2 regions of the Paenibacillus sp. sg306046 genome follow, and region 1 is predicted to be linked to the other one. Evidence: riboswitches for the same ligand, from Rfam matches in the RefSeq annotation. Region 1 holds a riboswitch; the other holds the start of a gene.
The links. A riboswitch is a leader RNA that binds a small molecule or an ion and turns the genes downstream of it on or off. The one in region 1 is predicted to bind ZMP and ZTP.
Positions count from the first base shown of each region.

Region 1 (4,419 bases):
CATCTGCGCATCTGTGTTCCAGACGCTGGCGACGGCCTGGCCGCGGCTAGGCTGACAAGCCAGACATGTTTCCTCCTTGTCCCGCATAGGTTGGTTAAGAGTGGGACAGGGGGGAGACGCATGAGTGTGGCGGTGGCGGCGTCGATGGCGTGGGGGCAAATCATCTCGATCGGCCTGCTGGCCCTGGCCCTCGGCCTGGACGCCTTATCGCTTGGATTAGGCATCGGCATGCGGGGAATTCGCAAGCTTGATATGGTGAAGGTCAGTCTGATCATTGCTCTCTTTCATGTGATCATGCCACTGGCGGGAATGTGGATGGGCGGATATATCAGCTTGATGCTGGGCAAGGTAGCGACGGTTTGCGGGGGGTTGCTGCTGCTGCTGCTTGGCGGCCATATGGTCGTGAACACGCTGCGTAAAGAGGAGTCGTCGGGCAGCTACAGTCCGCATACGCTATGGGGAATGCTGCTGTTTGCGTTCAGCGTGAGTGTGGATTCCTTCTCCGTCGGGGTGTCGCTTGGCATGTTTGCCGGCGACGTATGGCTGACCGTCCTGATGTTCGGGGCGGCGGGCGGCTTGATGTCTGTGTTAGGCTTATCGCTGGGACGGCATGTCGGGAGCTGGATCGGCGATTATGGCGAGGCGCTTGGCGGCGTCATTTTGGTCGGCTTTGGGCTGCATTTTGTGCTGTAAAGTCCTGCGAGGCTTATTTCGACGCCACGGAGGTTAAGTTGCAGCGGTGATGGAAGCAGGGAGGGGAAGAAGCTGGAGCATGATTCGGAATTTCCCGCCAGCTTGATTCAGACCCCGAGCTTGTCTGGTTTGCCAAGGCGGCGACCGTAAGCCTATATCGCTTATGCCCCGGATTGAGGTACAATAAATTTCATACGATACTATGGGTAACGATAGGGCAAGGTGAATGTCCAGAAAGCGGGGAGAGAGTATGAAACGGATTTTGTTCGTATGTACAGGCAATACATGCCGCAGCCCTATGGCTGAAGGGCTGATGCGCCAAATTGCTGGCCGCCATGGGCTGCAGGATGTCGAGGTGCGCTCGGCCGGTGTCGCTGCATATGAGGGAGCACCGATCTCTGACCATGCTGCGACTGTCCTGAAAGCAAAGGGCGCAGACTGTACGTTCGGCTCGACGCCGTTGTCGCAGCTGCAGATCGAATGGGCAGACCTTGTGCTGACGATGACCTCCAGTCATAAACGCCATACGATTCAGCTGTATCCGGCTGCCGTGGACAAGGTGTTCACGTTGAAGGAATACGTCAACGCCGATCCGCAAGGCGCGCAGCGTCTGGCTGAGCTGGAAAGCTTGCTGAGCGAGCTGCAGCTCAAGCAGGCGCTGGGAACGCCGATTACCAGTGAGGAGCGCGGGCGGGTTTCGGCCCTGCAGCTGGAGCAAAGCTCGCCCGATATCGCTGACCCGTTCGGCGGCTCCATCAGGCAGTACCAAAGCTGCGCCGACGAGATCGAGCAGAGCCTTGAGCTGCTCGCAGCCAAGCTGCGGCGGGAAGGTTGAAGAAAAGCGAAGCTGCGGCGGCTAACCGTTCCGGCGAATGAGTCCGCTCAGCGAGTGCGATTGGCAGCGCTGGCCGCTGCAGACGGAGGCTTGACGCGGAGCCGGGATCGTCATTTTCTGCCTAGCCCTTGCCCCGAAATGCTCATCTTGGGGGGCTGGAAACTTGGGCTTTACACGTCTGTCGGAATCGGATATGATGAGCTTAATGAACAAGACCCGGTGTAACTGGCGACAAGTGGAACCAACCACAATGGAGCATCGGGACATACGGCCGGTCGCCTGGGCAAAGAGCAGCATTCGCAGTAACATTGAGCGAATGTCATGCTCTTTTTTCGTTTTTTGCCGTCGAGGTTTTAGGTTATAATGAAATCGACAAGCGCGAGGAGGCGAAAGAAATTTATGAAAATTGCAATGGGTGCAGATCATGCGGGATATCGGCTGAAGGACGAGCTTAAGCCGTTTATCGAATCGCTTGGTCATGAGGTTGTAGATTATGGCTGTAGCTGCGGCGACTCGGTGGACTATCCCGACTATGCCCTTCAGGTATGCGAGGAAGTTGTGTCCGGCGGAGCGGACAAAGGTATTTTGATCTGCGGAACGGGCATCGGCATGACGATTGCCGCCAACAAAGTGCCGGGCATTCGCTGTGCGCTCGTTCATGATTTATTTTCGGCCAAGGCAACACGCGAGCATAACGATTCGAATGTGCTGTCGCTGGGCGAACGTGTCGTTGGCCCTGGGGTTGCGCAGGAAATCGTGAAAATTTGGCTGGAAACGCCGTTTTCGAACGGAGAACGCCACCAGAACCGGGTAGGGAAAGTGAAGGCATTGGAACATAAATACGCGGTTCAGCCATAAAAGGACATTGAGCGGTCACGGTGAAAAGGAGAGCTTGCGATGGAATCAGTCCCCTTGACAGATTCGCCTGACCGTCCTGTGCGGACGGAGGAAGCGAAGAACATCCGTGAGCGGGCCGAGACGGCGCTGCGTGAGCTGGTCGCGGCTGGCCGGCTGCAGCCGGGCCAGCTGCTTGTGATCGGCACAAGCACAAGCGAAGTGCTGGGCCGCCACATCGGCACCTCCGGCAGCGAAACGGTGGCGCGCAGCTTGTATGCCGCCGTGGAAGCGGTGCGCCGCGAGGTTGACTTTTTTCCGGTATTTCAATGCTGCGAGCATTTGAACCGGGCGCTTGTGCTAGAGCGGGAAGCGATGCTGCGTTACGGGCTGGAGCAGGTCAGCGTTGTGCCGGTTCCCAAGGCGGGAGGCTCGATGGCTGCCTATGCGTTCCGGCAGCTGCCGGATGCGGTTGTTGTCGAGACGGTGCAGGCGCATGCCGGACTTGATATCGGAGGCACGCTGATCGGCATGCATCTGAAGCGCGTGGCCGTACCGTTTAAGACGTCGGTTCGCCAGATCGGCGAAGCTCATGTACAGGCCGCATTTACCCGGCCCAAGCTGATCGGCGGAGTCCGGGCGGTGTACGAGCTGGAGCAGCAGCCGTCAGGCCAGTGTGACTAATTAAGTAGCACGACAAGCGATCAACAGGCTTTTTACTTATAAATCAGTTAACTTACGGGAGGAATTTAACCATGGACTTTTTGCGTAACCAAGATCCGAAAATTGTAGAAGCGATGAATCTGGAGCTGGGCCGCCAGCGGAACAATATTGAGCTGATCGCTTCCGAAAACTTCGTAAGCCAGGCTGTACTGGAAGCGATGGGAACTGTACTGACGAACAAATACGCGGAAGGCTATCCGGGCCGCCGCTACTACGGTGGCTGTGAGCATGTCGATATCGTGGAAGACATCGCGCGCGACCGTGCGAAGGAGCTGTTCGGCGCTGAACATGCCAACGTGCAGCCGCACTCCGGCGCTCAGGCGAACATGGCCGTTTATTTGGCCGCGCTGAACCCTGGCGACACCGTGCTCGGGATGAACCTGGCTCACGGCGGACACTTGTCCCATGGTAGCCCGGTGAATGCGTCCGGTATTTTGTACAACTTCGTTGCTTATGGCGTCACGGAAAATGAAGGCGTCATTGATTACGAGGACCTGCGTAAAGCGGCATTCAAGCATAGACCTCGTCTGATCGTTGCCGGCGCGAGCGCTTATTCCCGGACGATTGACTTTGAAGCGATCGGCAAAATTGCCAACGACGTTGGCGCGCTGTTTATGGTCGATATGGCGCATATCGCCGGTCTGGTTGCGGCTGGCCTGCATCCGAACCCGGTTCCGCACGCGCACTTCGTAACAACGACAACCCATAAGACGCTGCGCGGTCCGCGCGGCGGGATGATTTTGTGCCGCAAGCCATGGGCCGCTGCGATCGACAAGGCGGTATTCCCGGGTACCCAAGGCGGACCGCTCATGCACATTATTGCGGCCAAGGCGGTTGCATTCGGCGAGGCGCTTCAGCCTGAATTTAAAATCTATGCGCAAAACGTCGTAAACAACGCAAAAGCGCTTGCTGAAGGCTTACGTGCGGAAGGCATCAACCTTGTATCCGGCGGCACGGACAACCATCTGATGCTGATCGACCTTCGCAGCCTGAACATTACGGGTAAAGAAGCTGAGCATCTGCTGGATGAAGTCGGCGTTACGGTCAACAAAAACGCAATTCCGTTTGACCCGGCCAAGCCGATGGTTACCAGTGGAATTCGCGTCGGCACACCGGCGGCGACCGCTCGCGGCATGAACGAGGAAGCGATGAAAACAATCGCGCAAATTATCGCGCTGACGCTGAAAAATCCGAAGGATGAAGCAGTGCTTGAAAAAGTACGCGGTATGGTGAAGGACCTGACTTCGCAATTCCCGCTTTACCCGGGTCTTGGTTACTAATCGCCGATTCGCTTAAAGGCAAAGCCAGACGCCTCCATTCCACTTTAAGTGGGG
Region 1 is NZ_JCAMRT010000013.1:149,910-154,328, reverse strand. It holds gene AC6ROY_RS15130 (manganese efflux pump) at 121-693, shown strand; gene AC6ROY_RS15125 (low molecular weight protein arginine phosphatase) at 944-1,528, shown strand; ZMP/ZTP riboswitch at 1,740-1,820, shown strand; gene rpiB (ribose 5-phosphate isomerase B) at 1,928-2,386, shown strand; gene AC6ROY_RS15115 (TIGR01440 family protein) at 2,426-3,046, shown strand; gene glyA (serine hydroxymethyltransferase) at 3,118-4,365, shown strand.

Region 2 (4,419 bases), on a different contig from region 1:
GCTCAACCGGTCAGTGGAGATAGCTGCGACGCAGGCAAGCGGTTGTCTTGCAGGAAAAAATGATCTCGCGCGAATGGAACGGCTTGCCGTCAGGGGAGCCGCTTTCATTTACCGGAGACGTAAGCGGTTGCTCAACATTTGCCGCTCTTGGCAGTTGCCTGTTTTTTGCCGCGTGTGCTATTCTAACGTACAGTGTCGGTTGCTTGATACGAGCTTCCGGCATTGGAGCGGAGATTGCATACCTAGAGAGAAGGCGCACAAGTTATGAGCATGCAACAGCAAGCCACGCGGACAGCGGCACCGAATGCAGCGGCAAACGGACAAGCGATGCCGGTGGCGAAGAAAGACAAATTTCCAATTGCACTGCTGTCATTGACCGCCGGGGCGTTTGCCATCGGGATGACAGAGTTTGTGATCATGGGGCTATTGCCCAATGTCGCACAGGACCTGCAGGTAAGTATTCCGCAAGCGGGACAGCTTATTACAGGCTATGCGCTGGGGGTGGCGATCGGCGCGCCGGTGCTGGCGCTGGCGACCTCCCGAATGCCGCAGAAGCTGCTGCTGTGCATTCTGATGGTGCTGTTTATTATCGGCAATCTGGTTGCGGTTATCGCGCCGAGCTATATGGTGCTGATGGCGTCGCGGTTATTTACTTCGCTGGCGCACGGCACGTTTTTTGGCGTAGGATCGGTCATCGCCGCCAATCTCGTCGCTCCGAACCGCCGGGCTGCGGCTGTGTCCGTGATGATGGCCGGGCTGACGATCGCCAATGTCATTGGAGTTCCGTTCGGCACGTGGATCGGCCAGCAGATGGGCTGGCGCGCATCCTTTGCGGCCGTCGCCGTGATGGGTGTCATTACGCTGCTCGGCATCATCGCGCTTGTGCCGAAAATTCCGCTGGACGCCTCCTCCTCCAGCCCGATCCGGCAGCTGCGGGCGCTCGCTCAGCCCAAGCTGCTGATCATGCTGCTGGCTGGCGCGGTCGGGTGCAGCAGCTTGTTTGCGGTATTTACGTATATTGCGCCACTGCTGCAGCAGGTAACCGGCATGGCCGAGCAGCACGTGACCTGGGTGCTGGTCCTGTTTGGCATCGGCGTCACGATCGGCAATTTGCTGGGAGGGAAGCTGGCCGACTGGAAGCTGATGCCGACGCTGATCGGCGGTTTTCTGCTGTTGGCGTTGACGCTGATTTTGCTCGGAGCGATCGCTCACCTGACGCTGTTTGTCGTCGTGACGGTTTTCATCTGGGGCATCGTGTCCTTCGCGGTGCTGCCAGGCTTGCAGCTGCGTATTATGACGCTGGCCAAGGATGCGCCGGCTCTGGCGTCTACGTCGACCCACTCCGCCTTAAATGTGGGCAACGCCGGAGGAGCATTTCTCGGCGGGGCGGTCATCACGCACGCAGGCCTTGCGTATTTGCCATGGGCCGGGGCGCTGCTTTCACTGGTCGGCTTGCTGATCGCCGTGGCGATATACCGCTCGGATAAGCGGAATGGGACGTAGTCCGTCGGTTGTCTAAGGAGTTCGCTTTAAAAATAAAGACCTCAAGCTCCACATGACGTGGAATTGAGGTCTTTATTTAACTATGACGATTGGATGGAAGCAGGTGTCAGAAGAACATAAAGTCCTAGACTGATAGTTAAAGTGTTAGACTGAACGGAATTCAGCGAACGGGCGGGATAACGCAACAAACGCTTGATTTATATTGAATTTTCAGATTATAATGAAGTAAATATTCGGTATGTGCGACTGGCGTAAACGTGGAGAACCACGAGGGAGCACATATTTCATAGGCCGTACGCCTGGGCAAAGTATTTGGTCTTAGACCGAATGCTTTTATTTAATTTTGGGAGCTGATGATATGGAACAGGTGCGGCAAGCAAGACATGTAGCGGTATTAATTTTTGAACAGGTTGAACCTTTGGATTTTGCAGGACCATTTGAAGTTTTTATTGCTGGAAGTAATCGAGGACAAGACTTCAAAGTTTACACTGTGGCGGAAAAAGACAGTCCGATCGAAGCATTGGGAGGTCTAAGCATTAATCCGGCTTATACGATCGCTAACTGTCCTAAGCCTGATGTATTGGTGATTCCTGGAGGTTGGGGTTCAAGAAAGGAAATGAACAATGAAACAATTACGAGCTGGATTCGAGAAATATCCAATGATGTAGAAATTATCCTGTCCGTCTGTACTGGAGCCTTAATTTTAGCAAAGGCCAAATTATTAGATGGTTTAAAAGTAACAACAAATCGTTTGGCTATGAATGAATTAAGGGATGTTGTACCTGCTTCTACTGAAATAGTTGAAGAAGCTCGCTACGTTGATAATGGGAAAATTGTATTATCCGCTGGAGTTTCCGCTGGCATGGATGCTGCGTTGTATGTTGTAGAAAAATTACTCGGCGAAGATAGAGCCATAAAAACTAAAAATATTATGGAGTATGATTGGAAAAGAGATTCAACTAACGGGGACGTTAGTTGAATAGCCAGCGACAGTCTAGGACTTTATTTTCTCGTCCTTAGCTGTCGCTGTTTCAATTTCCGGAGTCATTCTAAAACTTATTATATGGAATGTAACAATTTGACGATTCGAAAAGCCGCGTGGAAGTCCAGTCCACTACATCTATTTCCTGCTGACAACAGGGGGACTTTGTTTGTTTTTTCGTCCAATGCTGCTGAAGACGGGAGACATTCCGCCTGGTTGGGCGGTCGGTCGCTGCGGTCGCTGGCAGTGGCGGCTCCGGATATGCTATGTTTAGCGGTAAAGGGACACAGTCGGAGCAGGAGGGATTCGCATGGCAGACGTTCAACCGGAGCATGTCCGGTTCCATCGGGTATTGTGGAGCTGGTTCGGCAAGCGGTTCGGGGAGCCGACCGAGGTGCAGCGCGAAGCGTGGGGCCGCATTCAAACCGGTGCGCATACGCTGATTTCGTCTCCGACGGGCTCGGGCAAGACGCTGGCCGCGCTGCTGCCTGGTCTGGATCAGGTGCTGCGCAGCAAGCAGCAGCTTGGGGAAGCCTATGCGCCCGGCGTGCGAACGCTGGTGGTGACGCCGCTCAAGGCGCTGAATCATGATATTCATGAGCATTTGCTTCTGTTTATTGAGGAAATTCAGGCTGAGCTGGCGGCCAGCGGGGCAGGGAACGGGAGCGCGATTACGGTCGCCGTCCGGACCGGAGACACGAAGCAGAGCACTCGCGCCTCCATGCTGCGGACGCCTCCCGATCTGCTGGTGACGACGCCGGAGTCTTTGTATTTGCTGCTGACCTCGCCGCGGGCGCGCGACATGCTCCGGACGGTGCAGCAGGTCATCGTCGATGAAATTCACGATCTCGCTGCGGACAAACGCGGCGTCCACCTGTCGCTGACGCTGGAGCGGCTGCAGCACTTGTGCGCCGGACCCATCCAGCGCATCGGCGTATCGGCGACGCAAAAGCCGATCGAGCGAATCGCCCGCTACTTGGGCGGCTGGGACGGCGAGCAGCCGCGTGGGGTGGCGATTGTCCAGAGCCAGGCGGACAAGCGTTACGCGCTGCAGGTGACGGTGCCGGAGCGGGTGCTGCCCGGCGCAGATAAGGAGGCAATCTGGACGCCGCTTGTTCAGCGGCTGCTGCAGCTGATGGAAGGGGCCCGGACGGCGCTGATCTTCGCCAACAGCCGCCGGATGTGCGAACGGCTGACGCTGCGGCTGAACGATCATGTCGGCTATGAAATGGCCCGAAGCCATCACGGGAGCGTCGCCAAGGAAAAGCGGCTGGAGGTGGAGCGGCAGCTGAAGGCGGGCGAGCTGCGCTGCCTTGTCGCCACATCGTCGCTGGAGCTAGGCATTGATGTCGGTCATGTCGAGCTGGCGCTTCAGATTGATTCGCCGTTCAGCGCTGCGGCAGGCATTCAGCGGATTGGCCGGGCCGGGCACAGCGTCGGCGGCGTGAGCCGGGGCGTGCTCGTTGCGCGCAGCCGCAGCCTTCTGCCGGAGCTGGCCGTGCTGGCCCGGCGAATTGCGGCACGCGACATCGAAGCGATCCGCGTGCCGCGGGGCGGCCTGGACGTGCTGGCGCAGCAGGTCGTCGCCCTCGTGTCGCTTGGCGATGACTGGGATGTGAACGCTCTGGAGCGGCTGCTGGCGGGCAGTGACAGCTTCCGCGACATTTCCCGCGACAGGCTGCTTGCGCTGCTGGAGCTGCTGGCGGGTTTTTACCCGTTCGCGCGCCCGCTGATTACGTGGGACCGCGACACAGGCCGTCTCGGCCGTCTGGCCGCTGCGCCGATGGCGGCGCTGGTCGGCGCGGGCACGATCCCGCAAAGCACGGCGTATCCCGTGCATCACAGCGAAACCGGACTTCATCTCGGCGAGCTGGATGAAGAATATATTCAGGAATCGTCCGTCGGGGACGTATTCCAGCTGGGGACCGCGTCGT
Region 2 is NZ_JCAMRT010000010.1:35,287-39,705, forward strand. It holds partial or broken gene AC6ROY_RS12155 (ABC transporter permease) at 1-23, shown strand, start outside; gene AC6ROY_RS12160 (MFS transporter) at 328-1,503, shown strand; ZMP/ZTP riboswitch at 1,736-1,815, shown strand; gene AC6ROY_RS12165 (DJ-1/PfpI family protein) at 1,862-2,482, shown strand; gene AC6ROY_RS12170 (DEAD/DEAH box helicase) at 2,928-4,419, shown strand, end outside.
Region 2: linked by a shared signal. The riboswitch ahead of AC6ROY_RS12165 (DJ-1/PfpI family protein) and the one ahead of rpiB (ribose 5-phosphate isomerase B) in region 1 are both predicted to bind ZMP and ZTP.